Regions from separate parts of the Xenorhabdus sp. Sc-CR9 genome, predicted to be linked through region 3. Evidence: predicted binding sites of a transcription regulator. Region 3 holds the regulator's gene; each other region holds the start of a gene.
What was found. The regulator PurR, encoded in region 3, represses purine synthesis genes. The targets are predictions, from matches to a motif close to CANGCAAACGTTTGCNTG.
Positions count from the first base shown of each region.

Region 1: a site for PurR is predicted at 7,077-7,094, ahead of cecR (transcriptional regulator CecR). Genes of this name have one in related genera too.
Region 2: a site for PurR is predicted at 2,412-2,429, ahead of glyA (serine hydroxymethyltransferase). Genes of this name have one in related genera too.
Region 4: a site for PurR is predicted at 4,881-4,898, ahead of purE (5-(carboxyamino)imidazole ribonucleotide mutase). Genes of this name have one in related genera too.

Region 1 covers NZ_CAWQTY010000209.1:9,653-18,120, reverse strand. Annotated here, with positions in the region: gene AACQ81_RS16275 (RHS repeat protein) at 44-2,875, opposite strand; gene AACQ81_RS16270 (hypothetical protein) at 3,007-4,047, opposite strand; gene dusC (tRNA dihydrouridine(16) synthase DusC) at 4,431-5,414, opposite strand; gene rhlE (ATP-dependent RNA helicase RhlE) at 5,418-6,887, opposite strand; gene cecR (transcriptional regulator CecR) at 7,252-7,929, shown strand; gene hlyD (secretion protein HlyD) at 8,011-8,468, shown strand, end outside.
Region 2 covers NZ_CAWQTY010000033.1:24,403-32,870, reverse strand. Annotated here, with positions in the region: gene AACQ81_RS01750 (NAD+ synthase) at 1-502, shown strand, start outside; gene glnB (nitrogen regulatory protein P-II) at 518-856, shown strand; gene hmpA (NO-inducible flavohemoprotein) at 976-2,166, opposite strand; gene glyA (serine hydroxymethyltransferase) at 2,536-3,789, shown strand; gene AACQ81_RS01730 (3-phenylpropionate MFS transporter) at 4,114-5,349, shown strand; gene AACQ81_RS01725 (tyrosine-type DNA invertase) at 5,594-6,295, shown strand; gene AACQ81_RS01720 (inverse autotransporter beta domain-containing protein) at 6,621-8,468, shown strand, end outside.
Region 3 covers NZ_CAWQTY010000119.1:43,891-52,358, reverse strand. Annotated here, with positions in the region: gene AACQ81_RS06090 (DUF1289 domain-containing protein) at 1-157, opposite strand, end outside; gene gloA (lactoylglutathione lyase) at 398-805, shown strand; gene rnt (ribonuclease T) at 1,004-1,663, shown strand; gene AACQ81_RS06075 (Grx4 family monothiol glutaredoxin) at 1,734-2,114, opposite strand; gene sodB (superoxide dismutase [Fe]) at 2,476-3,054, shown strand; gene purR (HTH-type transcriptional repressor PurR) at 3,616-4,641, shown strand; gene punR (DNA-binding transcriptional activator PunR) at 4,645-5,553, opposite strand; gene punC (purine nucleoside transporter PunC) at 5,676-6,857, shown strand; gene cfa (cyclopropane fatty acyl phospholipid synthase) at 7,278-8,429, shown strand.
Region 4 covers NZ_CAWQTY010000189.1:38,169-46,636, reverse strand. Annotated here, with positions in the region: gene AACQ81_RS13300 (LLM class flavin-dependent oxidoreductase) at 1-468, opposite strand, end outside; gene AACQ81_RS13295 (MFS transporter) at 515-1,792, opposite strand; gene AACQ81_RS13290 (outer membrane protein OmpK) at 1,847-2,659, opposite strand; gene purK (5-(carboxyamino)imidazole ribonucleotide synthase) at 3,170-4,237, opposite strand; gene purE (5-(carboxyamino)imidazole ribonucleotide mutase) at 4,234-4,773, opposite strand; gene lpxH (UDP-2,3-diacylglucosamine diphosphatase) at 4,937-5,659, opposite strand; gene ppiB (peptidylprolyl isomerase B) at 5,678-6,172, opposite strand; gene cysS (cysteine--tRNA ligase) at 6,503-7,885, shown strand; gene sra (stationary-phase-induced ribosome-associated protein) at 8,022-8,258, opposite strand; gene AACQ81_RS13255 (MFS transporter) at 8,429-8,468, opposite strand, start outside.

The sequences.
Region 1 (8,468 bases), on a different contig from region 3:
TGGCTGCAAGCATGATCGGGTTTGGATAAGAAATCAAGCATCTTCAATGGCGATTGGTATAGATCATGTTGTGGGTCGCCTGCTGTACCGCACTGGCCTGAACCATTGCCCCGGTTTTGGGATCGTAGGTAAAGCGCTGTTGTATACCATCCGTATCAACTTGTGTCGGGACATTGCCTAAAAATGACTCATATTGATATGTGATAACTGTGCCCAAAGGATCGGTGATCTGGCTGGGAAAAAGGCTATCCCCTGGATAGGCCATATGATAGGTACGCCCCCCGCTCGTGGTTGAGGTTAAACGATGCAGGCTGTCAACACTACGGGTACCCAGCACATGATCTCCAACCTGAATCTGTGTCACCAGATTGCTCTTGCTGAACGGAAAATAGGATTTTTGAATAACAGTACCGTCGCTGTGCCTGATGGTTGATACACGCCCAAATAAATCGTAAGTGTATTCAGTTTCTTGCCCTAACGTGTCAACCATTGTCCACAAGCGTCCCAGACCGTCATAATGATTGGCCTGCTGACTATATTGCTTGCCCTGGCTATCGTATAAAGTATGGAGGAGAGGCTGGTTCCGCTTATTATACATCACAGTACGCTTACTGAATTTTACGCCTTCCGCCTGTAGGGTGATCTCTGCGGTACGTGTGATCGGATCATATTCCTGCAAGGCACTCACGCCCGTATCCTGAGTCACGCGGTGTAACAGCCCCCAATCGTCGTATTCAAAACACTCATGGAAAGAGACCTGACGCACTTCTCCCGCATTTTGCTCCATCGGCAGCCAGTCATTACGGGTCTGGTTCACCACTCTTCCCCAACTGTCATATTCCGTTTCAGACACTATCCGCCAACCCTGAGATTCCTGTCCTTTTTCAAGTACCTCCTGCTGATAAGCGCGACCTAATCCGTCAAAACGGGTACGTACCTGATTGCCCCACACATCAGTTTGTGTGGTCGTAAGCGATCCTTTGTTTTCAATGGCATAAGCATAGTGTATTTCCTGGGTATATTTGGTATTCATATTACTGATATGCTTCTTGAGACGCCCCAAATCATCATAGTGATATTGAGCGGTACATCCCTGTGCATCCACTTCATGCCATAATTTGCGACTGAACCGCGATTGGATACTCTGAGTGGTTAAACCCAATTGATCATGTCCAACCCAGTCGATATTCTGCACCAACGTCTCGTCCTTGAGGGTGTAACTGAACTTCTGACGACTTTTCCAGTTTTCTCGCGTAAGCAGAGCAGTTGCCGTATTCGACATGGAATGCACCGTTTCATCTATATACTGGATCCGACCGTGATCCCGCAAATTTACTGCATCAACATAGTGTGTCTGCCGGTCATGCAGTAACTGGTCATTACAATACAATCCCCGATAATTGCACACCACAGCATACGAAGCTGGCGCGCCAGATAATGTAGGCAATTGGGCGTAACGATACACCTCCTGATGGATAGGCACATCCCGATATTTATCTTCAGGGGAAGACCGACACGGTATGACAGTCTTGGATTTGACATAGCGCTTGAAGCCATGAGGATCAGCTGGGCAATCTTCTCCTTCCCCATCCACTGAATAATAAATCCACTCGGTACGGGTGCCATCCGGGGCTATCTGCACCATCGGATTCCCCGCCTCATCAAACTGGGTCTGTGTCACTTCCTCATCAGAGGAATCATTGAAACGAACTGTGGCCGATTTTGGCAATTGAAACTGGGGAGCTTGTTTATCAAAATCGACGCCAACCTGTGCATAATATTCCGTCTTATGCTCCCGCTTGCACTTGTTTTGCTGCGTGACTTCGGAAACCTGCAAATGGTAGTTGTTATAACGCCGGGTAATATGACGTTGGTTGGTACCATCGTTCCAGGTTTCAGTCGAACCATACTGGTAATCACTCAACACTCCATAAAGATAATCACTGTTCTTATTCCACCTCCCCTCCCCCCCGTAACCGAGAAAATTATAATTGGTGTATTCATACGTTCGCACAATATTGGCCCCATGACCGGGGTACTGCGTATACTTGCTGACATAGGGCAAAGGGGGCAAATCGACCCCAGCAGGAAACTTATGGCCGTTAAAATTATAATTCACACTCTCCTTCAATCCCGTCGGGGACAAAACCTCGCTTAATAGCTTATTATTAGTATATATATACTTGTCATAACCCATCTCCCATTTCAATGTGTGGTTATCAGACTGCTTTTTAATCTCAGTGACATAACCATAATCAAAGAGGAGTTGGATCTCATAAGATTCAGTGGTATCTGGCCAGATTGTAATCCGAGTATAAGAGTCTAATTCATAGTCAACTGTTAACAATACATTCTCTTCATCCGAAATCGATACCAGATAGGGAACCGGAGCCAGGGCAAAATTCCATATCAGGGTTAGCGTATGCCCCAGAGGGGTGAATATCTGGACAGGCACTTTAAGATCATCAACATTGTCAGGCCCCGTCAGGACTTCAATCAGGCCGGATTTGTGAATCACCCGATAAGCATTCTGGGTGACGTCTTTTTCAAACCGCACGACATCCTGCTTGTATTGATTTAAATGAACGTCATTATTGAATTCAGTCACTTTATAACGCTCTCCGGTTGAAAGCGCTAATAGCTGATTTTTCCTGTCATACTGGGTCAGCCCCACGGAAAAACCAATGCCAAAGCCCATATTTTTCTCATTCAGGGGGTTATAAGAAAGCGTTATCGTTTGGGTCGGCCCGAGCTGATTGTTGCCGGTCAGTTGGGCTATCAATATCATATAATTAAACAGACCAGTACGAGGATCAACACTACCCATCGCTGCACTTTGAAAGTTATGGGCGTTCGAAAAAAAAGAATTATTCATTTTGTTACCTCTTTATAGGAAAAACCTATTTTTCTGGTTCAATAATAAGAAGATAAGAAAAATAAAGTTACAATAAAGATTTGTAAATATGCCAAATAGAAATAACAAAAATCCTTATTAATCACATCAAACTAATCCTCAACAAAAAAAACATCTGATTTATTTGCATTGCTATCATTATTTGGCATTAACCAATATTTACCTTTGTTTCCATATTGGTCGTAAATAATAATATAAAATTGTTTATACCAAACATCCTGTATGTGAGGAAAAGATGGGTCACCTACCACTAATATACTAAAACAAAGAAAACCATATTGTTGTTTAACTTTTATATCTACAGGAAACGTAATAGGCAAATCAAACCATTTTCTATTACCGATAGACTCCATCGTTTCTTTACCTAAGGGCCAAAGAAAGTGAGCATAATAATATCTATATCCATTATCCTCATGATAAAGCTGATGAACCTGGCCTGTTGAAACGCCTTCATCTCCCCCAATTTCTAGTTTGGTAATAATTAATCTTTCAGATGAGTCCTTTATATCAAGCGATATATAGATATTAATTTGTTCCCAGCTTGAATCAAGATGACCTGGAATTGAATACTGGCTGGCAGCCAATTCTTGTTTTTTATTTATATTAGGCAATTTATAAAATACTTCATTTATCCCAGTTAGCTGGACAAAGTCATCACCATCTTCCCCGAATACTGTAGAGTGATCTCCATCTGGTGCTTCCACAAGTACAGCTATTTGTTTGACTTGATATACCTCTGAAGATGAACAGTATACATAAAAAGTTATCCTTGCTTTTGAGTATTTCTCCTGACTCTCTACAATGGAAGATGAGACATGGGGCACAGCAGTAAATTCGTTAGGTTTATGTGAATATGCCCATTTAAAATTTGTCCCTTCTTCTACCTCAATGGGTAGTTTTTCTCCTGTATTATAGTCAACCAGAAAAGTTTTTTTTATAATGGTATTTATTGGGACATCTACTTTATTTCCATAATAATCATATGGATCAAAATAAACATTTACAGCTATTCTATTTCTTCTGTTAGCAAAGATATAGCTTTGATTACTGAGTTGAGGCAATTTTATCTTCAGATATTTTGCACTGTACCAAGGTTGAGATTCAGATTGATCGTATTTTTCAGTATCTTTCATAAAATTTTCCTTTAAATTTATTAAAATGAGTTTAAAATAAAAACCTCATGAAAATAACGGGGTATAAAAATATAATAAATATCCCCATAGCAAGCTACGGGTTATTAATATATTAATTAAACCCTGATGAATTAAATAAGGAATTTTTAAATTATAGTTAAACTTTCTAGATACGCCAGCTATAACAAAAAATAATTATCCAATCATATTCTTTATAACTATAACTTATCTATTCATTATGAATTTATTTTAATTCACATATTCCGACAAAAAATAAAACAGATAATTTATTTAAACTTAAAATAGATATTGCTTATTAATATTTTAATTAAACTTATGTTATATACCCAGCGGATTTCAAGATGCAGGAGGAATAAACACAACTAACAAACCTGAGGTTCTAAATCTATTGAATATCGCAGTAAACATTCATCTGCTGCAAGAGAGATAACGGTGGAAATTTCAGCAGACGTTTTTAATGCCCTGATTTGCATAAATAATATATCAGCTTCATTATATTCTTTACGCAAGTACCCCAACCATTGTTTAATACGGGCAACGTGATACAAACCCGTATCACCCTGCTTTTCCAGATAGGTATATTTTTGTAGTAGCTTAAGCACACCGCTCCACGGCATCCTCGGTTCGTTATATTTAATTACACGACTCAAGTTTGGCACATGCAGTGCGCCACGGCCGATCATCACAGCATCACATCCTGTAGTGTTGATACATGCCTGAGCGCTCTGCCAATCCCAGATTTCACCGTTGGCAATTACAGGAATAGAAAGGCGACGGCGAATCTCGCCAATCGCCTCCCAATTGATGTGCTCTGCCTTATAACCATCTTCTTTGGTTCGACCATGCACAACCAGTTCTGTTGCGCCAGCCTGTTGGACAGCATCCGCGATCTCAAACTGACACTCGCCAGAATCCCAGCCCAAACGGACTTTTACCGTCACTGGGAAGCCGGCTGGCACAGCTTCACGCATGGCTTTGGCACCACGATAAATGAGTTCGGGATCTTTCAGTAACGATGCCCCACCACCACTGCCATTCACAGTTTTGGAGGGGCAGCCACAATTTAAATCGACACCCCAAGATCCCAGTTCAACCGCTCTAACCGCGTTTTCTGCCAACCATTCTGGATATTGCCCCAAAAGTTGAATTCTGACCGCTGTTCCCGATGGAGTCCGACTCTGGTTATGCAATTCAGGGCACAACCGGTAAAACGATTTTACCGGCAGTAAGCTATCAACCACGCGCAGGAATTCTGTAACACAGAGATCGTACTCGTTGATTTCACTCAACAACTCCCTGACCAATGAATCCAAAACACCTTCCATCGGAGCCAGCAAAACGCGCATGGATTACTCTCCCGAAGCTATCACACGTGGCGCTTTGGTTGTGGTTCTCTGACGACGCTGACGAGAAAATTTATCTTGGCTGCGTGGACGCTCACCATTTTGATTCACATTATCTTGTTTGGAATAACCTTGCTTACTATTACTACTACGTTGGCCTCGAGGTTGTTCACTACGTGAATCGTTACCGCGAGAATCACTGCCCCAGGGACTGTTTCCATGAGAACGGCTGCCACGTGAACTGCTGTTACGGGAGTCACTGCCACGAGAATTGCTAACGCGGGAGCTGTTACCACGATCATTGCGTCCGTTCTGAATAGGCTCCGCCTTAATGGAAGGATCAGGTTCATACCCCGAAATGGCAATACGTGGAATTTCCCGCTTCAATAACCGCTCAATATCTCTCAGGAGTTTGTGTTCATCCACGCACACCAACGATATTGCCTGACCAGTTGCATCCGCACGGCCAGTACGCCCAATGCGGTGAACATAATCTTCTGCAACGTTTGGCAGTTCATAGTTGATCACATGCGGCAATTGATCGATATCCAACCCACGGGCAGCGATATCCGTTGCTACCAACACACGAATTTGTCCGGTTTTGAAATCAGCCAGTGCGCGCGTTCTTGCACCCTGACTTTTATTGCCGTGGATCGCAGCCGCAGTCACACCATCTTTATTCAGTTGTTCCGCCAGTCGGTTGGCCCCATGTTTGGTGCGGGTGAATACCAGTACCTGCTGCCAATTCTGGTTGCCTATCATGTAAGAAAGCAATTCACTTTTGCGTTTTTTGTCTACAAAGTGGATTGATTGTTCAATCTGCTCAGATGCTGAGTTACGGCGTGCCACTTCTACACTCACCGGATTATGCAGCAATTTATTGGCCAGATTTTTAATCTCATCAGAAAACGTTGCAGAAAACAGTAGATTCTGGCGTTTTGCAGGGAGTTTGCTCAATACTCGACGAATATCATGAATAAAGCCCATATCCAGCATACGGTCAGCTTCATCCAGAATCAGAATTTCAACGCGTGAGAGATCCACCGCATTTTGGTGTTCTAAATCCAGCAAGCGCCCCGGTGTTGCCACCAGAATATCGACACCACCCCGCAATTTCATCATTTGTGGATTGATGCTGACGCCACCAAACACGACAAATGAACGCAAACTGAGATATTTGCTGTAATTACGTACATTTTCACCCACCTGAGCCGCCAGCTCCCGAGTTGGTGTCAAAATCAATGCCCTGATCGGACGGCGACCTTTTCCCTGAATGGGAGATTCACTTAAGCGCTGCAAAATAGGTAAAGTAAACCCTGCTGTTTTTCCCGTTCCTGTCTGGGCGCTAGCCAGAAGATCTTTACCGGAAAGTACAACAGGAATAGCCTGTTGCTGAATAGGGGTAGGTTCCGCGTAGCCTTGTTCTTCAACAGCACGCAAAATATCAGCCTTCAAGCCGAGTGACTCAAAATTCATAAATAAGAAATACTCCAGACTTCACCATTCCTGACATCAATTCAGGGGCAGTTTTATGGGAAGAAAACAGACGCGATAAAACGCAAAGAAATAACACAAACTGCCATGCACCTAAGTGCAGCATTATAACAGATATATATTCCCAATCAGACCAGATAAACCAATTAATTAGCTCGAAGATACGGATTGCAGACAAACGATTACGATAATTTTTCAAAAACAGGAAAATTCTTTTTTATAAGCGTCTATTAAAAAGGCAATTTGTGTCAGCTTTACATCGACTTACTTTAGTTTTAAAGTTAATCATACGATTGATATATTTACGACACTCCCGAAAATTTTTTGTAACAGGAACTCTTTAAACATGGCAGAGAAGACGGCTCAAACTTCACGAGGCGAACAAGCCAAACAGCAACTTCTTGAAGCGGCAATAGAAATTTTTGGCAGATCTGGTCTGGAAGGCGCCACTACCCGCAATATCGCCCAGCACGCACAACAAAATATCGCTGCCATTGCTTACTATTTTGGTTCCAAGGAGGGATTATATCTCGCTGTCGTGCAGCATATCGCTGATAGACTAAAATCAGAATTTACCCCACTGGTTGGGGCTATTGACCATTTCTTTACCAAAACTCCGAAACCTTATCCACAAGAACAAATACTGGAATTCATTCATCAAGGAATGGTTAGCTATAACCGCCTGATTTTCGAGAAAAGCAGTATTAATATCAGCCGCATCATGTCACATGAACAATTAACGCCAACAGAGGCTTACAACGTCATGCATGAGCAAGGTCTGGCTCCGATTTATTCACGTTTGAATAAATTAATCGCTAATTATATCGGTGCTGATGAAGACCAAATTTCAACCCAAATCCATACCCACGCCCTATTGGGCGAAATTCTTTCTTTCCGTCTGGCACGGGAAGCTTTATTGCGCCAAACAGGTTGGGACAACATTGGTGCCAAAGAGTACGCATTAATCAATCAGGTTTTATCTCAACATATCAATTTATTGCTTGATGGGTTACGGAATAGATAACGCTACAGCCGTATATATCCTAAGATCTTTCAACCAATTGCAAAATCTCAGGTTTAAATTGAACAAGACATAAGGGATAGTATGAACAATAAAAAGTTTGCTCTTGCCCTATTGGCGCTCATTGTTGTTATCGGAGCCATTGCTGGCATTTATTATTATCAGGAACAAAATAGCAAAGAGTTAACCTTATATGGCAATGTCGATGTCAGAACTGTCAATCTTAGTTTTCGGGTTGCCGGTAAACTGTCAAGCCTGCAAGTCGATGAAGGTGATGCCATTACGGCAGGTCAGACTCTCGGTCATCTTGATAATGCTCCCTTTATTCATGCCCTGAACCAAGCCAAAGCCGCCCAAGATGTTGCCAAAGCTAACCTTGCCAAAGCTGAAGCGGGTTATCGCACTGAAGAAATCGCTCAAGTCCGCGCTGAAGTTACTCAAAAAGAGTCAGCATTTCACTTTGCCGATAGTTTTTTGAAACGTCAGCAAGGATTGTGGCAGAGTAAAACTATCTCAGCCAATGAGCTGGAAAACGCCAAAAC
Region 2 (8,468 bases), on a different contig from region 3:
TCGTGCAGTTATTTTGATGGCGATGTCAAACAAACGCCGCCGCCTTGTATTGACGACCAGTAACAAAAGTGAATCAGCAGTAGGATACTCCACTTTGTATGGCGATATGGCGGGGGGCTTTAATGCGTTGAAAGATGTGCCAAAAACGATGGTATTTGCATTGTCCGAATACCGTAATACAGTATCTCCGGCTATCCCTCAGCGGGTAATAGATCGTCCACCTTCTGCGGAACTGGCACCGGATCAGCTGGATCAGGATAGTTTGCCGCCATATGACATGCTGGACGCTATCCTTGAAGGATATGTTGAAAAAGACAAAACAGTAGCTGATTTAGTTGCTGAAGGTTTTGATGAAGCCATTGTTCGCAAAGTGATCCGACTGGTTGATATAAATGAATATAAACGTCGCCAGGCACCTATCGGCCCACGTATTACACAACGTGATTTTGGTAAAGATCGTCGCTACCCGATTACTTCTGGTTTCGGGCGTAAGAACTGGTAATAACAGGAAAACTTCATGAAAAAGATTGATGCAATTATCAAACCTTTCAAGCTGGATGATGTACGTGAGGCTCTGGCTGAAGTGGGTATCACTGGTATGACCGTGACAGAAGTAAAAGGGTTTGGTCGCCAGAAAGGACATACTGAGCTTTATCGCGGTGCGGAATATATGGTGGATTTTCTGCCAAAGGTCAAAATAGAAATTATTGTACCGGATGATATTGTTGATACCTGTGTCGAAACAATCATGCAGACCGCACAAACCGGCAAAATCGGTGATGGCAAAATTTTTGTTTTTGATGTTGCCCGTGTTGTGCGTATCCGTACTGGTGAGCAGGACGAAGAAGCGATTTAACTGGAATTCCGAAAAAAGTGATAACGGAAACATGGGTAATGACCCATATTCAAATGGGAGAGGAATATAAGTATTTCCAATTTGCAACCGTTATCACTTAATTTGTATATGAGGCTGTGTTAAATCACTTTATGTGGACCAAAACATTCATAGTGAATATGTTGTTCATCAACCCCCATTTCCAGAAGCTGTTTGGCGATATATTGCATGAAAGCGATTGGCCCACAGAAATAGAATTGCATCCCTTTTTCCGTTACCGAATCCCTTACAAGGGACAGATCCATAAATCCGGTGTATTGATAATCCACTCCTTTCTGATCCAGAGCACGTGGTTCACGATACCAAACCTGAGAATGGAGATTAGGCATAGATTGGGAAATTTCATTTACCTTATCTGAGAAAGCGTGATAACCGCCATGCTCTGCTGCGTGAAACCAATTGACTGTACCTGCATGACGCTGATGATGTAAGTGTTGCAGCATACTCATCATTGGTGTCAAGCCAACACCGGCAGAAATCAGTGTAACGGGAGTATCATGCTGGACATCAAGGAAGAAATCACCGTGCGGCGCTGCCAGCATCACGACATCACCTTCTTGTAAGTGATCGTGCATATAGTTTGAAACCTTGCCCTGAGGTTCACGTTTAATTGCAATTTGGTAATGGGTTGCGTTTGGCGCTGTGGTCAGTGAATATTGGCGAATTTCGCGGTTTTCAAACGCAGGATTTTCCAGATAGACCCCTAAATATTGCCCGGGCTTATAATCCATAACTTTGCTGCCATCAACGGGCACAAATTCAAAGCTGGTAATGACATCACTCTGTGGCTGTTTCCGGCTGACACGGAATTGACGTAGACCACGCCAACCGCCTTCCTGATCTTCACCATCCTGATAAATTTCTTCTTCCCGATGGATAAAGACATTGGCTAACACATTGTAGGCTTCTCCCCAAGCGTTGAGAACTTCATCACCGGGGTGGAACATTTCATCAATTGTTGCCAGAAGATGTGTACCCACAATTTGGTAATGTTCAGCCTGAATGTTCAGGCTGGTATGTTTATGGGCGATTTTTTCCACGGCGGGCAAGAGTGCCGACAAGTTATCAATATTCGAGGCATAAGCGCAAAGCGCGTTGAAAAGGGCTTCACGCTGAGCACCATTTATCTGATGGCTCATGTTAAAAATATCTTTTAATTCAGGATTATGTTTGAACATACGCTCATAAAAATGGGCAGTCAGTTTCGGGCCTGTAGAAACGATCAGTGGAATGGTGGATTTTATGGTGGTGATAACGTGACTATCTAGCATGGGAATCTCCTGAGTTTTCCTCAAATGACCTCGAAATCTATAAGATGTATTTTAAATGCAACTTATAGCATTTGGGAATACACCAAATAAAAAAAAGAAGATCATGTTGATTTAAACCAAAAATTCGAAAGGATCTTGTCTTTTTATGAGAATAAATTTTGATTAAGATCACAAATATTAGTGATAAATCTGAAATTGTTGATTTTATAGCTAGTTATTTAGCCGCAAAGAGGCCATCAACAAACAATGCAAACGTTTGCGTAAATTATCTTGTCAAGACTATCTCATTAGAGAAAAAGAGTTTACACTGTGTGACATTCTGGCCCTCAGGGGTGATTTTTAGTGATGTAGCTGAGTCAGGAGAACCAAATGTTAAAGCGTGAAATGAATATTGCGAATTACGATCCCGAACTGTGGCAAGCGATGGAACAGGAAGTTTGTCGTCAAGAAGAACACATTGAATTGATTGCCTCTGAAAACTACACCAGCCCAAGGGTTATGCAGGCTCAAGGATCTCAGCTCACTAACAAGTATGCGGAAGGTTATCCGGGTAAACGCTACTATGGCGGCTGTGAGTATGTCGATGTTGTTGAACAACTTGCGATTGACCGTGCGAAAGAGTTGTTTGGTGCAGATTATGCTAACGTCCAGCCACACTCTGGTTCTCAGGCAAATGCTGCGGTGTATATGACATTGCTGCAACCCGGAGATACTGTTTTAGGGATGAATCTGGCTCACGGCGGCCATTTGACTCACGGCTCTCCAGTCAACTTCTCCGGTAAACTGTATAACATCGTGCCTTATGGTATTGATGACAGAGGTAAAATTGATTACGACGATATCCGTACCCAAGCGCAAAAACACCAGCCAAAAATGATTATCGGCGGCTTCTCTGCTTACTCCGGTGTTGTTGATTGGGCGAAGATGCGTGAAATTGCCGATGAAATCGGGGCTTATTTGTTCGTTGATATGGCTCACGTCGCTGGTTTGGTGGCTGCGGGTGTCTATCCAAATCCAGTTCCTCATGCCCACGTTGTCACAACCACAACGCATAAAACACTGGCTGGCCCACGTGGTGGCCTGATTTTAGCGAAAGGTGGTGATGAAGAGTTTTACAAGAAAATAAATTCTTCTGTTTTCCCCGGTTCTCAGGGTGGCCCGCTGATGCACGTTATTGCCGGTAAGGCTGTTGCGCTGAAAGAAGCGATGGAGCCTGAATTTAAGATTTATCAGCAGCAAGTCGCCAAAAACGCGAAAGCCATGGTAGAAGTGTTCCTGCAACGCGGCTATAAAGTGGTCTCTGGTGAGACTGAAAACCATCTGTTCTTGTTGGATTTGGTGGATAAAGACATTACCGGTAAAGAAGCAGATGCAGCATTAGGGCGCGCCAATATTACTGTTAACAAAAATAGTGTGCCTAACGATCCCCGTAGCCCGTTCGTAACTTCTGGTATTCGTATCGGCACGCCTGCTATTACCCGACGTGGCTTTAAAGAAGAAGAAACCCGTGAATTAGCTGGTTGGATCTGTGATGTGTTAGACAACATCAACGATGATGCGATGGTTGAAAGCGTTAGACAGAAAGTATTGGAAATCTGTGCGAAGTATCCGGTTTACGCGTAAATTGAAATAAAATATCGGTTAGCACTGTTTGGTTAATACCATTTACGTATCAGCGCTATTAGTCAGATATACCCAATGGATTTCAGGATGCAGTTCGACGGCAAGAGAGCGAACCTTCAAAAGCATAGTGAACCGTATGTTTATAAAAACGGTGACTGGGGTGAGTGAGTGTGGCCAACAAAGCGGTGTCTTGAAAGACGAAGGTTATAATATCAGCGTGATCAAGTAGTGCTATCGATAAAAGTGCTATCGATAAAATGGAAACCCGACTCATGATGTCAGTCCTGAGCGGGTTTTTTGCATTTGAAAAATGGAGGCATTTGGATGGCTGTTCCATCGACATTTTGGCTAGGGTTAGGTTATTTCACTTATTTTTTTTCTTTCGGCATATTCCTGCCATTCTGGTCTGTTTGGTTAAAAGGCGAAGGTATTGAACCTTCAATGATAGGAATATTGCTGGGTGCTGGATTGATCGCCCGCTTTATCGGCAGTCTGGTCATCTCTCCTATGGTAAAAGATCCATCCAAATTAATTAACGCATTGCGTTTCCTCTCATTATTATCGTTACTTTTTACTATTGGTTTTGTATTTGGCAGTCACTGGGCATGGATTTTCTTTGTCATGATAGGTTTCAATTTATTTTTTTCCCCCTTAGTGCCTTTATCGGATGCTCTGGCGGGAACATGGCACAAACAATTTACTTTTGATTATGGCAAGGTAAGGGTCTGGGGTTCGATTGCGTTTATTATCAGTTCCTCGCTAACGGGCATATTAATGTCTGCCAATGGAGTCAGTTTCTCAATCGATAGCCTTGATTTTGGCTGGAGTATGTCATTTGACAGACTTAATGGTTGGATTGGCAGTGATTTGTTTGGTACACATCATATTGTTCTCGCTTTTTTGATTTTCAGCGTCACCGGAATGCTATTGGGTATGATGCTAAAGCCTTCTATTATGCCTGTCGGCAAAATTAAAACAGCAAATACCAATGCAGTATCTTTTAAAGAACTCCTGTCTGAAAAATCTGTATGGCAATTTTTAGTGTGCGTGACTTTATTACAAGCGGCACATGCAGGTTACTACAGTTTTGGCTCCATTTATTGGGAGAAAGCAGGTTATTCTTCATCAACCATTGGTTATCTTTGGTCATTGGGAGTGGTTGCAGAAGTTGTCGTTTTTACATGCAGTAATCAATTATTCCGCCGCTGGAGTGCGCGTAATCTATTGTTACTATCCTGTATTTGTGGCGTGTTTCGTTGGGGATTGATGGGAATATCTACCGAATTATATGCTTTAATCATTATTCAGATTTTGCATTGCGGTACTTTCACTGTTTGCCATCTGGCTGCAATGCGATTTATTGGTGCCAGAAGAGAAAACGAAATTATTCGGTTGCAGGCAATCTACTCCGCTTTAGCGATGGGAGGCGGTATTGCAGTCATGAGTATAGTTGCCGGTTTCATGTATGAACGCATGGGCGGTGGCATATTCTGGGTTATGGCATTGGTTGCTTTGCCGGCATTTTTTCTGCGGCCAAAAGTAGAAGCCCATGCGCATTAATTAAATGCGAAAATGATAAAAGGGCATTAACAGGGATTTTTATGCCACATATAAACTCCGTTTAAAATAACGGAGTTTTTTTATCATAAAAATATTGTCTAAAAATATTGTGGATGATCAAGATTCACTCACTCACCTTGCACTCTGCAAATAATCAACAACACTAATAAATGACCCGTTTTTATTATTCTATCCCCAGAGCTGGATGGAACTGGCTCTTTATCGCTTTCTGGAGGTGAATACCATGCTAAAACGTAAGTACCTGACTCAGCCTGAGATAGAGATTCTGCTCAGGGAGTTGGGCAAGCATGCCCATGCGGAACGTAATATATGTATGATGTTTATGTCTTTTATTCACGGCTTTCGAGTTTCTGAACTGTTGAGTCTGAAACTGTCGGATGTGGATTTGGATGGCAGAAGCCTGCGGGTACAGCGGCTGAAAAATGGCTTTTCTACCATTCACCCTATGGTACAACGTGAAGTCCAGCTTATTCGTCACTGGTTGGTATATCGACAGAATTATTTATCAAAAGCTCCGCCACACCAACAATCCGGGGAAGAGGCAGACTGGTTGTTTCTCTCCCGCAATGGTCAGCGCATGTCGCGGCAGCAGATGTATAAAATCATCCGGCAGACCAGCCAGAAGGCCAGATTGTCGATTTGCGCGAATCCGCACATGTTGAGGCATGCCTGTGGTTATGCACTGGCGGACAATGGTGTCGATACCCGTTTGATTCAGGACTATTTAGGCCACCGTAATATTCGTCATACTGTCCGTTACACTGCGAGTAATGCGGGTCGCTTCGAGACGATATGGGATCAAAAAGGAAAACGCGCTTACTTGACAATTAGTACCAAACTGTCAAGTCACCTAAAATGGCTCTTCTTAACTTTAGTTTATGTTTTTCTCCATCGGCAAAAATCAACTCAGCTTATTGATTCTTAACTAATAAATTTTCCTTGTTTTTTGTCTTTCCTGACGATGCCAGTCAATTTATTTCTGATTGATTTTTCTATTTATTTTCCCTCCCTTACATAGTATTCGATATCGAAAGAGTAATTCCCTGCATTGATCAATCTTCAGTGGTCATTTTGTCTATCAATCTTGTTTTTTTGGATAAATCCTCCTTAGTTGACAGTTTGGTACTAATTGTCAATTCATCTGGTGGATAACAACACATGTGGATAGCAACACCGCTCTGGGATGAGTCAATAGCACTGACGTCTGAGACGTCCGTCGAGGATAATGTTGATTCAGAAGGTTGATAAACATGCTAAAGAAACAAGGTAAGCAGTGGACAGATAAACAGCGGCATCGCCTCAAGCAAATGGCCTGGATAAATATTTTTGCGCAAGTGGCCTTCCCTGTGGCGGGAGCGTTTACCCCCGCCTTGGCGATAGCCAAAACAGAACATGTTGCACAAGAAATACAGCATCATCAGCAAATCCGGTCTTACCGTCTGATGGCTGGCGAAAGTGTCAAAACCGTTTCCAAGCGGCACGGCATGACTGTTTCGGCGCTGAAAAAACTGAACCAGCACCGGGCGTTCAACAAGCCGTTCTCCGCGCTGGGGGCCGGCGATGAGATTGAAGTGCCTCATACCAGCACGGATAAGTTACTGTCGGAGAGCCTGACACGTGCATCGGCCGTCAGCCAGCCTGAACACGGCAACACCGAACACTGGCTGGCAGGAGCGGCTTCCCATGCCGCCGGTATGCTGAAAAGTGGCAACATTGTGGACAGCACCAAAAACCAGTTACGCGGCATGGCACTCAGTGAGACCAATCAGACAGTGCAGAACTGGCTGCAACGGTACGGCACGGTCAAAGTGCAGGCCAATATGGATGACCGCGGGCGACTGGAGGGAAGCCAGTTTGATATGCTGTTGCCGCTTTATGACACCGAAAAACAGATGGCCTTTACCCAGTTTGGCCTGCGCCATATTGACAGCCGCACGACTGCCAACGTCGGGCTGGGGCAGCGCCATTTTCTTGATAGCGCCCTGTTAGGCTATAACGCGTTTCTTGACCACGACATTACCCGTGACCATACCCGTTTTGGCGTCGGGGCAGAATACGCCCGTGACTTTATGAAATTCGGGGCGAACGGCTATTTTCGTGCCAGCGGCTGGAAAGACGGCAAGAAACTGCACGATTACGAAGAGCGCCCTGCCAACGGGTTTGACGTTCGGGCAGAAGGCTATATTCCGTCCTATCCGCAATTGGGCGGCAAACTTATCTATGAACAGTATTTCGGGGATGAAGTTGGTTTGCTGAGCGAAGAGCGTCGGCAGAAAAACCCTGCCGCCTTTACGCTGGGTGCCAATTATACCCCCATTCCATTGGTGACGTTAGGGCTTGACCGCCGGCAGAGTGCCTCCGGCGGCGGGGAAACTTTGTTTAATTTCGGTCTGAACTATGAAATCGGCACCCCATGGTCAAAACAGGTAGATCCCGATGCCATGGCCTTTAAGCGCAGTCTGCAAGGCGGACGCTATGATTTAGTGGAGCGCAATAACCAAATCGTGCTGGAATACCGTAAAAAGCAACTGATACGCCTGATAATGGAAAACCAGATAAGCGGGCGCGGCGGAGCCGTGATGCCGCTGAATGTCAGTGTCAGCGCCAAGCACGGCCTGAAAGAGATTGTCTGGGATACTGCGGCGCTGGTGGCCGCCGGCGGCAAGCTGGAAAATGCCAGTACCCGTACTGCCGGTTTTGCGACTGAATCCGTGCGTGGCGGCACCCATTACCTGCTGACCCTGCCGCTGTATCAGGAAAAAGGCAACAACATCTACAGCCTGTCCGGTATTGCCTATGACACACAGGGCAATGCGTCTGAGCGGATGGAAGCCCAGATTATGGTAGTGGCATCCGCCGTCAATCCGGGTGGCTCCGGCTTTGAACCCGCCAACAAATCCATGGTGGCTGACGGTAAGAGCCAAACCATTATCCGCCTGAAACTGACGGATAATGACGGAAAGCCGGTCAGCGGCGCGGCGGGCAATATCACGTTTGGCGAGGATAAAAGCTTACTCACTGGCAGCGGCAAGGACAAAGATCCCGTACTGGGGAGTGAAATCCGCGAAGTGCCGGCAGGCAGCGGCATTTATGAAATC
Region 3 (8,468 bases):
AGCGAAATATCTTTCTTTTTTCACTGTCCGATAATTTCATCCACATAAATCGTTCTTCCCTGCTTCGATAACATCCTCGGCAAAAACCACGGGAATCAGATTCACAAATCCCTCGGCAAGGGTTTTGAATAGCAAAAAGTTCTAATTGTTCAGCCATTTGATCCTCCTGTACCCAGATTCATCAACCTGCTTTTCATGAGGAAACTATCATTTATATCCTTCATCCAGGATAGTTCAAAGCTAAAACAGTAACATACTTAAATCAAGTAAATGGAAGGACAAATTGAATTATTTTACCTATACAAGTTATAGTTTATCCAGACATGTGCGGTCAGTGGGCAAAGTTACACAATAAGGCTATGTTTCATAATAACATTATAAATATCAAGAGGTAATCATGCGTTTACTCCATACTATGATCCGTGTTGGCAACATGCAACGCTCGATTAATTTCTACACTCAGGTAATGGGCATGCGTTTACTTCGCACCAGCGAAAATCCAGAGTATAAGTATTCCCTCGCTTTTGTTGGCTATAGCGATGAAAGTCAAGGCGCAGTCATTGAGCTGACATACAATTGGGGTGTCGAAGACTATGAAATGGGAACCGCGTTTGGGCATATAGCCTTGGGTGTTGATGACGTCGCAGCAACTTGTGAACGCATCAAACTTTCAGGTGGAAATGTAACCCGCGAAGCCGGGCCAGTCAAAGGCGGAACAACTGTCATTGCGTTTGTTGAAGATCCTGATGGCTATAAGATCGAACTCATCGAAAACAAAAGCGCCAGTAATGCACTAGGAAACTAATTACTTAGTATACCTATAGATTTCAAGATAATGCTTGGAAAATGAAAATAAAAGAGAGATTAAAAGGGCATATTTTATTGCCCTTTCTTATCTTCGTCGGGTAAGCACATTATTTCTGCAAGACATCCCAAATTTTGTCATAATATCCGCTATTCCAGAGTTAAAAACAAAATCCTGAAGTTAAGAATTGAAAATCAGATGTCTAATAAAAATGATCAAAACATGCTAAGTGGACGCTTTCGTGGCTACTATCCCGTCGTCATTGATGTCGAAACTGCTGGTTTTAATGCACGAACAGACGCTTTACTTGAAATCGCTGCAATCACGCTAAAAATGGATGAAGATGGTTGGCTAATGCCTGCTGATACTCTGCATTTCCATGTTGACCCTTTTGAAGGGGCTAATCTTGATCCGGCAGCTCTGGCATTCACTGGTATTGATCCCACAAATCCTTTGCGAGGCGCGGTCAGTGAATACACAGCATTACATGCTATTTTCAAAATGCTCCGCAAAGGTATGAAAGATACTAACTGCAATCGTGCAATTATGGTCGCCCATAATGCCAATTTTGATCATGATTTTGTTATGGCAGCAGCAGAACGCTCTGGTTTAAAACGCAATCCTTTCCATCCATTTGCGACTTTTGATACCGCCGCACTTAGTGGACTGGTTCTTGGGCAGACAATCCTTGCCAAAGCTTGCATCACTGCGGAAATACCGTTTGATAGTAATCAAGCCCACAGCGCACTTTATGATACCGACCGGACTGCCCTACTTTTCTGTGAACTGGTTAATCGCTGGAAACGGCTCGGTGGCTGGCCATTAGCTTCCACTGACTCTACTGACGAAGCTCCCTAGAATATAAGCCCCATAGCTTATATAGCTATGGGGCTTAACATTCGCTCATCGTTCTGATGAATGATGATGCTTATTCCTGCTCACGGTATTTATCAGCAGTTTCTTTAATCAGCGTTTGTAATTCACCACGCTGATACATCTCAACAAGAATGTCACAGCCGCCTACCAGCTCACCATCAATCCAAAGCTGAGGAAAAGTCGGCCAATGAGCATATTTAGGTAACTCGGCGCGAATATCCGGATTTTGCAGAATATCCACGTAAGCAAAACGCTCACCACAAGCAGATATAGCCTGAACTGCCTGAGCAGAGAAACCACAGCTTGGTAATTTAGGAGAACCTTTCATATACAACAAAATTGGGTTTTCGCTAATTTGGCGTTTGATTTTTTCAATAATTTCCTGAGTCGTTGTATCAGAAACTGTGTTAGTGTTCATATTAGTAGTCATCATTATTGCTTCCTTAAAACTGCAAGCGCTATTCTCAGTATCAGAAAAGATTGATTCAGAATACCACTTTCTGCTCTGATTTTTCTACCGCGAACTTTTTACGTTAAATTCTTGCCATGATATGAAACAAGTGAGCGTTCGATATTTTCCCCTCACTGGGTGTATTCAGCCCCTATAACAGCTCAATTATACACCAGATCGCTGCTAAGCAGCATCTTTTACTCTGTTCTTTAGCAGAAAAATTGTTAAGATAATTACCAAAATAGCAACATGATAATAAGCTTAAATTTGCTCTGGCCATGATTAGTGTCTTTTAAGTCATGGTTTGTTGAGCCAAAAACCCGATATTAAAAAGGAGCATGCAATGTCTTTTGAATTACCAGCATTACCTTATGCCAAAAATGCCCTGGAACCGCACATTTCCGCAGAAACCCTAGAATACCATTATGGTAAACACCACAACGCTTACGTTGTAAACCTGAATAACTTGGTTAAAGATACCGAATTTTCTGGGAAATCTCTGGAAGAAATCATCAAAACATCTGAAGGTGGTATCTTCAATAATGCAGCGCAAGTCTGGAACCATACTTTCTACTGGCATAGCCTGTCACCAAATGGTGGTGGCGAACCAACTGGAAAAATAGCAGATACCATTAATCATGCCTTCGGTTCTTTTGCTGAATTTAAACAGCAGTTTACTGATGCTGCCCTGAAAAACTTTGGTTCAGGTTGGACATGGTTAGTTAAGAAAACTGACGGAAGCCTGGCTATCGTTAACACTTCTAATGCAGCCACTCCACTGACCGGCGAAGATAAACCAGTTCTGACTGTTGATGTTTGGGAACACGCGTATTACACCGATTACCGTAATGCACGCCCTCAATATTTGGAACATTTCTGGTCTTTGGTCAACTGGAAATTTGTTGAGGAAAACTTGGCTTAATAAGCTCAATTTTCATACCAAATTATAATAACAAGGGCGGGCTTTCTTCCATTCACTGAATAATGAATACCGGAAAACCGGCCCTTCAAGCAAGAGGTGTTACACGTCAATTCTTTTTCTTGATCCTGATTAGATAATACAAAGGCTTCCCCAAAAAACAATCATGATTAATGCACTGCCGGCAACCATTAATCCCAACTTCAGATCTGTACCCATAGAACTTCCTCAATGTACAAAGTAAAACTACCCAACACCATAAATTTTGTATAATCAGTTACCGTATTATCTGAAAAAACATACAACAATCTTGAATCTATACTCTTTATAGCATTGATTATTACTTTCACTTTTGAGTTAGATCAGACAAAATTCAAGGTTCATCGCTAAATTATTGCCAGCCATCACTCTATATATAAATATGTTGGCAAACGCTTAACAAATATCCATATCCAATAGATTTCAAGTTGAAGCATATCGGTAAATAGATGCTATCAACCAAAGCAGCAGCTTGAAAGATAAGGTATATAAATTTAGACCATAAGGTCAGGAGTCCTTTTTATCATGGCAACGATTAAAGATGTGGCCAAACGCGCTGGTGTTTCGACCACTACCGTATCCCATGTTATCAATAAAACCCGTTTCGTCGCCGAAGATACAAAGGCTACCGTTTGGGCTGCTATTAAAGAACTAAATTATTCCCCCAGCGCCGTTGCCCGTAGCTTGAAAGTTAACCACACAAAATCTATCGGATTGTTGGCAACGTCGAGTGAAGCTCCATATTTTGCTGAAATCATAGAATCTGTTGAAAATAGTTGCTATAGAAAAGGCTATACCCTGATTTTATGCAACTCTCATAACAATATTGATAAGCAGAAAGCTTACCTCGCCATGTTGGCACAAAAACGTGTAGATGGCCTGCTGGTAATGTGCTCCGAATACCCTGAGCAGCTTTTGGGCATGCTAGAAGATTACCGTAATATTCCCATGGTCGTCATGGATTGGGGCGAATCTCGGGGAGATTTTACCGATGCAATCATTGATAACGCTTTTCATGGTGGTTACTTGGCAGGCCGTTATTTGATTGAACGTGGTCACAGGGATATTGCGTCTATTCCCGGCTCTCTGGCAAGAAATACTGGCGGCGGACGTCACCAAGGATTTCTCAAGGCACTCAAAGAAGCCAATGTCGCTATTCGGGATGAGTGGATTGTGCAAGGCGACTTTGAGCCTGAATCCGGCTATCAGGCCATGTGTAAGATTCTGAATCAAAAACATCGCCCAACGGCTGTTTTTTGCGGTGGGGATGTTATGGCAATGGGGGCAATCTGTGCCGCTGATGAGCTGGGGCTACGCGTTCCACAAGATATTTCTATCATCGGTTATGACAATATCCGTAATGCCCGTTATTTTACTCCCGCATTGACCACGATTCACCAACCTAAAGAACGTCTGGGACAAATGGCCTTTTCAACGTTATTGGATAGGATAGTCAACAAGCGTGAAGAGGCACAAACGATTGAAGTCCATCCACGCCTCGTTGAAAGACGTTCTGTCGCGGATGGACCTTTCATCGACTATCGTCGTTGATAGTTAGTTTTCTTGCAACCATTCAGCATTAAGTGTTTCACTATCGCCAAGATAATCAAACAACCAACTTAATGCTGGTGAATGGCTTTTTTGCGACCATGCTAAGCAGCATGGACTATCAGGTAATGGTTGTTCGAGTTCGAGCGCTATCAGTTTTTTCTTGCGGATCAACGGTAATGCATGATGCTTGGGCACCATTCCCATACATAGTCCATCCATCAGGCAATTTAGTCCAACATTCCAATCTGGAACCACCAACCGTCGCTGATTATCTAAAGCCCACGTATCACGTTTGGGTAAGCTACGTGAAGTATCTTCTAAACATAGGCTAGGATAAGGTCGCATTTGGTCATCATTTAATTTTCCTGATATACCTGACAACTCATGCTCAGGGCTGGCTACGCATACCCAAGGCATGAATCCCATATCCTTAAAACTATACCGTTCACCAACAGGAGACGCCCGTGTCGCGCCAATAGCGACATCCACCCGCTCATCGACTAGTGCATCCCATACACCATTAAAGACTTCAGGGTAGATGAATAGCTCAATATCAGGAAAATGTCGGTAAAAATCCAAAATTAATTGGTGAGTTCTCTCAGGTTTTACAACTTGATCAACGGCGATACTTAACTGTCCCCGCCAACCATTAGCCACTTGTTGGCACTGATGTCGGGTGTGATTCATTTTTTTGATAACAGAGCGGGCTTCCTTGACAAAAATAGCGCCTGCTTCAGTCAAATCAACATCACGGTGACGGCGCTCAAATAAAGACACAGCCAACCATTCTTCAAGTTGTTTTACTGTATAGCTTATAGCAGAAGGTACTCGATGAAGCTCAGATGCAGCCGCACTGAAACTTCCTGTTCTGGCAACAGTATCAACAACTTCCAGAGAGTATTCAGACCACATATATCTTCCTTTCAATTTTTTTCACAGCATGGTGCAAATATTACCGTTTCACAAGTAAAAATCATGCCATATAGAATAAGTCGGGTATTCTCTTATCAACTACAAATCAAATTATTAACACCATGGAAACAAATAAAAATTCAATTCTATTCATGTTCTATCTCTCCGGGCTGAGTATGCTCGGTTACTTGGCTATCGACATGTATCTGCCTGCTTTTGACACAATGAAAGCAGAACTAGGTACTTCAGCAAATTCTATCAGTGCGAGTCTCAGTATTTTTCTCGCTGGCTTTGCCTTTGCCCAGCTGTTATGGGGGCAATTGTCTGACCGTTTAGGAAGAAAGCCTGTTCTTATTATCGGATTATCTCTATTTTCCATTAGCTGTTTAGGTATGCTCTGGATAACTGATTCCACGCAATTGCTTGTACTGAGATTTATTCAAGCGGTAGGGGTCTGTTCTGCGGCGGTTTCCTGGCAGGCTCTGGTCGTTGACAGATATGATACAGAACAAGCCAAACGCGTTTTTGCCATGATCATGCCTTTAGTTGCGCTTTCCCCTGCCCTTGCACCTTTATTGGGGGCATGGTTATTGACGCATGATGGCTGGAGAATTATTTTCCTTGTATTATTGGCAGTAACGCTCTTGCTGCTGGCTCCAACATTTTTATTAACCAATAAATATGGTAATACCGAAACTAATACCGACGGCAAAACAACGATTTCTTTCTTTAAATTACTAAGCTCCCCTGTTTTTAGTGGGAATGTATTGATTTATGCTTCTTGCAGCGCTGGCTTTTTTGCCTGGTTGACTGGTTCACCAACAATTTTGAATAATATGGGCTATGACCCTACCGATATTGGCCTAAGTTATATTCCGCAAACTTTGGCGTTTATGTTTGGTGGATATGGTTGTCGTATCTTATTGGAAAAAGTAAAAAGCGAAACAGTATTTCCAATTTTGCTGATTGGTTATGCTGTCAGTATGGTTATTATTTATTTGATTTCCATCTCCAATGAGCCTTCATTTATAGCGATTCTTATTCCTTTCTGTGTCATGGCTGCAATGAATGGTGCCTCTTATCCGATTGCAGTGGCAAATACTCTCTCTGTTTACCCTAAGAACAGTGGTAAAGCTGCCGCATTACAAAATGCATTGCAATTAGGGCTTTGTTTTGTCGCAAGTATGATTGTCTCGCTATTTATGAAATATCCTCTTCTATCGACAACAACAGTTATGGTTTCTACTGTTGTTCCCATGGCAGTAGGTTATTGGCTACAAAACAAAATTCCAAAAAACAATTAAACGTGAATCGAACAATTTCCGAACACAATAATAAATAAGAACATTATCATCTAAAGGTTACATCATAATGTAGCCTTAGATGATTGTTAAAATACTATTTCACTCATATACTCATACCACTTCACTATTCTAAAAAATTCGGAGTTCGAGGTTTTTCAGAACACAGAAGTTCTCTTTAATTTCAGGATGAATAAGCAATTTGTGCTTTCTTGATGATTTTCATATTTTTTCTAAATAATTCTTCTTGGTTTTAACATAATAAGAAACAACTATAAATAGGCTTTCATAATAGTGTTACACTCAAATTACAAGATTCCTTACCCTCGTTGTACGACGAGTCAGGAAGTGAACCACTATTTTGGAATGCTATTTATATAAAGTGATACCTAAAAATTCCATCACACAAATGTTGGAGAGCATATGAGTTCATCTTTCATTGAAGGTAAAAATACAATAATTGATTCCTGGCATAGGATCACCCGTGAATTGCTCCATGAAGCTGATATTGAAATCAACGGCAAACGACCTTTCGATATACATATAAAAAATCCAAACTTCTATAAACGAGTACTGAAAGAAGGTTCTCTGGGATTGGGTGAAAGTTATATGGATGGCTGGTGGGAATGTGATCGCCTTGATATTTTCTTTCATAAAATATTGCGGGCTGGTTTAGAACATCGCATACCAAAACGTATTAAAGATATTTTCCAGATAATTACCGCTCGGATATTTAATTTACAATCGCCCAAAAGGGCTTGGATTGTAGGTCAAGAACATTATGATTTAGGCAACGACCTTTTTACCCGAATGCTTGATCCTTATATGCAATATTCTTGTGGTTACTGGAAAGATGCCAATACTCTGGAAGAAGCTCAATCCCACAAGCTCCGTCTAATTTGTGAAAAACTACAACTATCCCCGGGGATGACATTATTAGATATTGGTTGTGGATGGGGTGGATTATCGGCTTATGCTGCAAAAAACTACGGTGTATCTGTTACTGGAGTCACAATCTCAGCTGAACAACAGAAATATGCGCAAGAACGCTGTAAGGATCTAAATGTAAAAATTATCCTTGAAGACTATCGAAATCTAAATCTTCAATTTGATCGCATTGTTTCCGTTGGTATGTTTGAGCACGTTGGCCCTAAAAATTATGCCACTTATTTTGATATTGTGAAAAAAAATCTAAAATCTGATGGCCTATTTCTTCTCCATACTATCGGATCTAATCGTGATAAATCGGGTGCCGATGCGTGGATCACTAAATATATTTTTCCAAATGGCTGCTTACCATCGATTCCAAGAATTGCCAAAGCCATTAATGGGGAATTTGTCATGGAAGATTGGCACAATTTTGGTGCCGATTACGATCGGACACTTATGGCATGGTATGAACACTTTATTTCAAGCTGGCCTGAAATAGAACATAACTACAGCCCGCGCTTCAAACGGATGTTCAGCTATTATTTAAATGCTTGCGCTGGTGCATTTCGAGCCAGAGATATTCAACTATGGCAGATTGTATTCAGCCCACAAGGCTTTGAAAAAGGACTGAGAGTACCCAGATAAAGCATATTCCACCGATAACATTCCAAAAGCTACAGAAAC
Region 4 (8,468 bases), on a different contig from region 3:
TCGTTTGATCAACTGGGTCCACTCTTCGGTCATGGCATAGCGCTGATCATGGTCTAAACTACCATCCCATTCACCCATTTGTTCAAACTCATCTCGGAATGAACCGGAAACAATATTCAGGCCAGCACGCCCCTGACTAATATGATCCAGAGTAGCGATCATTTTAGCCGTGACAGCCGGATTATGTAGCCCCGCGTGAACAGTAGCGATTAATTTTGCGCGGTGGGTAACTTCAGCAATACCAGCCATCATCGTGACGGATTCGAGCGAGCAGCCCCAATGATCTGTTTCGCCACCAAACCCGCGCCATTTACCCATGGACATAATGAAATCAAGGCCAATCTGGTCAGCCAGAATAGCAGCCTCACGGTTTTGTTTATAAGACGCATCCAGTGGTGGCGTGTTTTTGGAGATGATCCACCCACCTTTGGCAATGGGTAGAAATACACCAAACTCTTTCTTTGACATCACTCTTTCCTTGTTTGTATGTATGTTATTTCAGCTCATTCTTGCCCTATTCAGTAAATTGAGTGTTTTCTGCCGAATGCTTTCTCATTTTATGAGCAGGCGGTTTCATCATTAATGTTATGACAAGAACAATGAATACGGGGATAGCAATAATCAGGAACGCTAAAGTAAAACTACCTGAGTAATCTTTAATGGCACCCGCAAAAAAAGGCGCCAGAGAAGCCAATGTTGAAATCAGGTTCATGATTGAAAACAGCTCAAGATAAGGTTTGCGGCCAAAATAGTTAGCCAATAACACACTGGATGCGAGGAAAGTCATTCCATATCCCATGCCGACAAATAGTGAGAACGCAATCAAGAATGGCCATGAAGAAGCGATACTCAGCGCGATTAGGCCAAGAATGATAATAGTCAGGCTGCCAATCAGTAATTTTTTCGGATCAACCCATTCCCCGGCTGCGCCTCCGGCCAATCTGGAAAACGCATTGATAAAGGCCATCGTGCTCAATAGCCCTACTGCGATAGCTTCGCTGAAACCATTTTCGATAATATGAGCAACCGCAAAACTATTGACTGTAATACCACACCATAAAAATGCGGTGTAAGTTGCTGCAATCGCATAGAATTGCCATGTTCGCAGTGCCTGGTGCGCAGTCCAGCGCTGCTTGGTGCGATAAATGCTGAGTGTATCCTGATTGTTATGTTGTTGGTTCACGGCCTTTGCATGGGCAATTTCCCGTTTTCCTTCCTGAAGGGTAATAAGGGTCAGAATAACGAAAATGGTGAGCACAATAGCGGAGATCATCCAGTGCATCCGCCAGGTTCCCCAGACACGGGTTGCCAAAAAATAGATCCATGGGCCAATCACGCCCCCTAATCCACCGATCGTGAAATAGACGCCAAAAGCAAGGGACTGTTTTTCATACAAGCGTGAAATGACATAAGTGCCCGGAACCGTCGCCAAAAAGGTAAAACCGACACCAATTAAAGCAGTACCGATAAAATATGATGAAATAGCGTATGTGTGGTAAAGATTGTAGAAACCGACCAGAAAAATCAGCAACCCAATGGACAGAGTGAAACGAACACCAACCTTACGAATGAACACAGTTGGCAGAAAACTGGATAGCCCGCAAGTCAGGCCAAGCAGCGTGAATCCCAAACCGGCATTAGTCCAGCTCCACCCCAGTTCATTAATCATGCTGGGTAGGACAACACCCAATGACGTAAAGGTTGTTGCGGTGGATAAAAAATAGACCATGCCTAAAAGTATCAGCAAAAACCACTGATAAGTACGTCCGAATTTGTCGTATTGAATGGACATTTTGACCCCATCAAGGATATAAACCATTAAAAACGGCACTATTTTATGTGCTTATTAGAAAAAGCTGTATCGAATAAACACCCCATAGCTAAATTGATTCGTGCGAAAGCTTGGCGTATCTTTTATTTTGTACTTATTTTTGACCGGATTTACGACAACCCCAGTCCACAGATGACCAGCTTGATATCCCAGTTGTTTCCCTAAGTCATAATGTAATTCAGGCTTGAAATCTATCATTTCAGGGTTATCGTGTAGCCCCAATGTATAGTCGAAAGTCCCTACGATGCGGAAATCCCCTAACCGATTAGTGAAAGGAATGCCATAATCAATGTGGATACGTTGATCGTTCCAGCTTCCTTTTGAATTATTTTCAAAATAAAAAATGGTACGTAACCAACTGAATCCATTCACTTGCCAATCAAGGCTGATGCCGGGGAAATAGTCATATTTTACGTTTTTGGTTTTGGCAATCCACTGGGAAAACAGCACATCTTTTAATGGGCCATAAGAAAAATCATACCCCGTGATTTTGCTGGCACTGAGTCTTGGCACAAATTTATAGTAATAAGTGCTTTTATCGCCTTGATAGTCATGTTGCAGAGAATTTTGCCAAATACTGTAGACATACATATCGCCGATTTTATAATCACCAAAGGCTTCGACAATAGGGGAGAGCGTTTTCTCAGGATCGACTTTATTTCCGGATTGGAAGTAAAGGCTGGTATCGATTGATTGAAAATTAACGAAATCATCGGCCTGTACCGGTGACGAAAAAAGAAAACATAATGAAACGACAGGTAACATTGCACTTATTGTTGTCATTGATGTGAATAGATTGTTTATTCCTTGCTTCCTTCGAAATGACACTGAGTTTCTCCTCGTTATTTTATAGGGACTTAGGTAAATCCCTCTTTTATCCCATAAACTAACTTTATACTTAGTAAAGTACCAGTATTAAAACCAGCACTTGGTTATCCGGAGTTTTGCAATCTTCTTCAACAATTTTATACCATAGATTCTTATTATTTAAAAAATAATATAATAAGATGCTGATATTAATATAAGAGTCTTATTAAAAATAAAATGCATAATTTTTAGAAGATGAGGTTATATATTTTAACTTTAGCATGATGTTACATATCAATTATCTATGGACATGTAGCAGGTATTAATGAAGTGGTGAATTTCACCACAACAGGTGAAACTTATTCAGTAAAATCACGGTAGGTGATTTTTTTAATTATGAAATAGATCAAACAACAAGAACAATTGTGGATACTCTTTCCAGAGCATTATCAAAAAATAAAAACTATTGATATACTCAGTGTTGTAAGCGGTAAGCTATTTCAATGCGTTACCGCTTCCTTACGGTTTTCTTCAACTTAATTTATTTTGTGCCCATTTCAGCCCACTTTGATACTCTTCGGGTAATAATGGTATCAAACTTTCCAAAGTCGTTTTCAATACATCCCTGTCGGAATGAACCAGATTCAGATGCCCAACCTTACGTACAGGACGAACTTCCTTTTCATACCAATGTAAATGAACCAGCGGCAAATTCAGCCATGCTGGATTTATCTCTGTACCAATCAGATTAACCATAATGGATGGCAAAAAGATTTCTGGCTGAGGCATAGGCAGATCTAAAATAGCCCGTAAATGAAGTTCAAATTGACTAATTGAAGCTCCGTTCTGTGTCCAGTGGCCGCTATTGTGAACCCGCGGTGCCAGCTCGTTGATCAACAAGTCATCGCCAACAATAAAACACTCCATCGCCATAACGCCGACATAATTCAAATGATCCATGATAGCGGATAGCATTTTTTCTGCCCGCCGCTGTAATTTTTGATCTGTGTTGGGTAAGGCAACACTGGTACGCAGAATTCCTTCCTGATGCAGATTGTGGGTTAATGTATAAAATACAGATTTACCTTGGGCATTACGGGCTCCAACCAGCGACACCTCCCCAGAAAACGGAATCCCTTGTTCTGCGATACATTCACCGTAAATTTCAGGGGATAATTCCGATTCATCACCCGGTCGAATACGCCATTGACCACGCCCATCATAACCGCCCGTCCGACGTTTAACGATGATAAAGTCACCTAATGCAGCAAACAGTTGTGGCCATTGGCTTGGGTCGGAAAGAAGTTTCCACGGCGCTGTCGCCAAGCCCAGAGTATCCATAATCTGTTTTTGTGGCAGGCGATCTGCCAGCTGTGGAAAAATATCGCGATTGATAAAAGCCTTGTGGTGCGCTAATTCACGAGTTAGCGGCGTTTCCGGCCAACGTTCAATTTCTGCGGTGATGACGCTGCTCTGATAAGGTACGGCTTCCGGTTCTGCGTCCAAGCCAACGGGATACACAGTAACCCCCAATGGTTCACCTGCCTGGCGTAACATTCGGCCTAACTGACCACTTCCCAATACACAAACAGGTTTCATGCATCCTCCCGCGGATCGGGATTATCCAAAACATCCTGTGTTTGTGCCTGACGCCAATCTGAGAGCCGTTTAAACACCATATCATCATGTAAAGCCAACACTTGTGCTGCAAGCAGTGCTGCATTTGCCGCGCCGGCCTTGCCGATAGCCAGCGTACCAACCGGAATGCCCTTTGGCATTTGCACAATCGAATATAGGCTATCAACCCCACTCAGTGCGGCACTTTGCACTGGAACACCAAACACAGGCACTAAAGTTTTGGCAGCCAGCATGCCCGGTAAATGTGCTGCGCCACCTGCACCTGCGATAATCACCTCAAAACCGTTTTCTTTAGCTTGTTCAGCAAAATGAAAAAGTTTATCAGGTGTCCGGTGTGCTGAAACAATTTCAACATGAAAAGGGATCGTCAGGGCGGTCAAAATATCGGCTGCGTGTTGCATTGTCGCCCAGTCACTTTTTGAACCCATGACAATGGCGATTTTGGCGTGTGGCTGCGTTGGTATTGTTGTAAAAGAGATCACAGCCGTAGAAGTCATTTTTGCGGGATCAGAGCCGGTCGTCATAAATCAGATGCTCCTGTATTGGGTGTCTACCAGAACAAAGATGATGGTTAAGAAGGGGGATCATATCACGCTGACTTCATAAGGAAAACGTTTGCGTTGTTTACTTTATCAGTTTTTTCCAAAAAATTAACAGGGATTAAAAAGGAAAATATATCAATTCAATGGAAGTTTCTGTCACCTTGAACATTGAACCTTGGTCATGCCATGCGCCTAATACACCGCGATGTACGGTTTTGTCACCCATTTTAATATCATGGATTGCCGCGCGATGGGTATGCCCGTGAATCATCCAATCTGTTTGATATTGTTTGAAGTATTCGATAACCGCTTGTTGATTGACATCCATAATGGCTTCGGATTTACGGGTATTGGCGTATTGGCTACCCGCACGCATTTTGGCAGCGATTTTTAATCGGATAAATAAAGGCAGTAGTAAAAACAACCGTTGAATCCACGGAGTATGTACCCGTTTACGATACTGCTGATAACCGATATCATCTGTACATAGTGTATCGCCATGCAGGATCAGAACCCGTTTGCCATACAATTTGAGCACTTTTTCCTGTGGCAGCAAGATCAAACCACTTTCTCTGGCAAAGCGGGACCCAAGCAGGAAGTCTCGATTACCATGAATAAAATAACAGGAGATACCTTTTAGCTTCAATTCATGGAGTGCTTGCGCGATTTTGGTGTGTAGTGGGTTGGGATCATCATCACCAATCCAGTAATCGAAAAAATCACCGAGAATATAAAGACTTTCAGCCTGAATCGCATCTTCACGTAAAAAACGCAGAAAACCGGCAGTAATTGCCGGCTCTTGCTCACTGAGATGCAAATCTGCAATAAACAGTGTACTCATCTAACGATTAACTCTCAGTTATTCACTGACAGTCACACGTTCAATGATCACATCTTCATGTGGGACATCTTGGTGCATACCGCTGCGACCAGTAGAAACAGCTTTGATTTTATCAACCACATCCATGCCTTCAACGACTTCAGCAAATACGCAGTAACCCCAGCCGTCTGGACGCTCTGAACGGAAGTTCAGAAAATCGTTATCTACGACGTTGATGAAGAATTGGGCAGTTGCAGAGTGTGGATCATTAGTACGAGCCATTGCGAGAGTGCCGCGATTGTTTTTCAGACCATTATTAGCTTCGTTCTTGATAGGAGCGTTAGTTGTTTTCTGTTTCATGCCCGGCTCAAAGCCGCCGCCTTGAATCATGAATCCATTGATAATACGGTGGAAAATTGTGTTGTCATAAAAACCTTCGGAACAATAACTCAAGAAATTTTCAACAGTTACAGGTGCTTGTTCTTCGAATGTGTTGATTGCAATATCGCCAAAATTGGTGTGGAAAATCACCATAATAGAAATCCTGATAATAGTTTTGGTTGACCCTGTATTTTAGGGGTTCGGAGAAACGTTGTTATATCATATCTGAGATAGTGAGTCAGTATTCGAAACAGTATCAGGTAAGGGCTGGCTTACGGTACTTGCAATGTATTGCATATCAAGGTGAAATACCTTATCTGATTTTAATATCTTAGTTTATCTCCCATGGGGTTCAAATTGCGGTCAAAAGAGCTGCAACTCGAAGACGACGGGTATAATTTATATCGCTGATAAAGAAGCCTATAATCAGCAAATTCATTTGATTTTATTACACGTACATCAATTTTTACGGAAAACCCACTGATGCTAAAAATTTTCAATACTCTCAGCCGCCAAAAAGAAGAATTTAAGCCGATCCATGAAGGAAAAGTGGGCATGTACGTGTGTGGCATCACCATTTATGACTTGTGTCATATTGGTCACGGTAGAACGTTTGTTGCATTTGACGTGATTACCCGTTATCTGCGTTACTTGGGGTACGATCTGACCTATGTTCGTAACGTTACTGACGTAGATGACAAAATTATCAAGCGTGCAATTGAAAACAATGAAAGCTGCGACGATTTGACCACACGCATGTTGGCAGAAATGCACAGTGACTTTGATGCGCTGAATATCTTGCGCCCAGATTCAGAACCTCGTGCGACACATCATATATCCGAAATTATTGAAATCACCGAAGAGCTGGTTAAGCGCAGACATGCTTATATTGCCACTAATGGCGATGTGATGTTTTCCATTGATACCAATCCTGTTTACGGCCTGCTTTCCCGTCAGGATTTAGAACAATTACAAGCTGGGGCACGTGTTGAAGTCGCAGATGTAAAACGTAACCCAATGGATTTCGTATTGTGGAAAATGTCCAAGCCGGGTGAACCTAGCTGGGAATCTCCGTGGGGTGCAGGCCGCCCGGGTTGGCATATTGAATGTTCTGCCATGAACGGTAAGGCGCTTGGTCACCATTTTGATATCCACGGTGGTGGTTCTGATTTGATGTTCCCGCATCATGAAAATGAAATTGCGCAGTCTACTTGTGCTTATGACGGCCCTTACGTCAATTACTGGATGCATTCTGGCATGGTCATGGTGGATAGAGAAAAAATGTCCAAATCACTGAATAACTTTTTTACTATCCGTGACGTGCTGAAATATTACGATGCTGAAACGGTGCGTTACTTCTTACTGTCCGGTCACTATCGCAGCCAGTTGAACTACACGGAAGAGAACCTGAAACAGGCACGTACTGCCCTTGAGCGTCTCTATACCTCCCTGCGCGGTACAGATATAACGGTTCAGCCTGCTGGTGGAGAAACGTTTGAAGCGCGTTTCATTGAAGCAATGAATGATGATTTCAACACGCCGGAAGCATATTCAGTCTTGTTTGATATGGCTCGTGAAATCAACCGCTTGAAGACAGAAAGTATGGCTGCGGCAAATGGTCTGGCGGCTGAACTGCGTAAGCTGTCGGGAGTTCTTGGCCTTTTGGAACAAAAGCCAGAACACTTCTTGCAGGGCGGGGCACAAGCGGACGATGATATTGCTCAAATTGAAGCGCTGATCAAACAGCGTAATGATGCTCGTAAAAATAAAGAGTGGGCATTGGCAGATGTGGCGCGTGACCAGTTAAATGAAATGGGAATAGAACTGGAAGACGGCCCACAGGGAACAACATGGCGTCGCAAATGACTGATTATTTACTTAGCTGAAATTTGAAATACCCCTCGAACCGCCCTTAATATGGGCGGTTCAGCTTTTATCGCGTTTACGTTTTTACAGTGATTTTTTTAGTTGTAATACGTGGACGGAATAAAAATAGGCAGATTTATCGATGAGCATTCAGATATGCAGGATAAAAAGCACTTCCAGTGTGATACGTAGTTTTCCCTGACGTTTTATCTCGTTTCATGGCAACAAAAGAAGAATTGATTAAATGTTCAGGTAGTTGATCTGTGCTATCACTGGAAGCAGGATTAAGAAGAGAAATTTTTACTCTGCATTTAGAGTTACTGACTTTATAAGACAAACCCAACAACCTTCTTGCAGCTCTATTACTTAACATAATTAACTCCGTTTCAGTTGTACGTAATCTTCTGAGTATAGCAATTTATTAGAAAACCAAAACATTTCAGCCATGATTATTTATTAATATATCGTCAATGTCACATATCCTGAGGATGAAACCAGATATGTTAAAGAGGATTTTGGTGCTGATTATTCAACTTTCAACCTTTAAACTTTGTTTGCAGTAACTCGTCGCATCCACAATAAA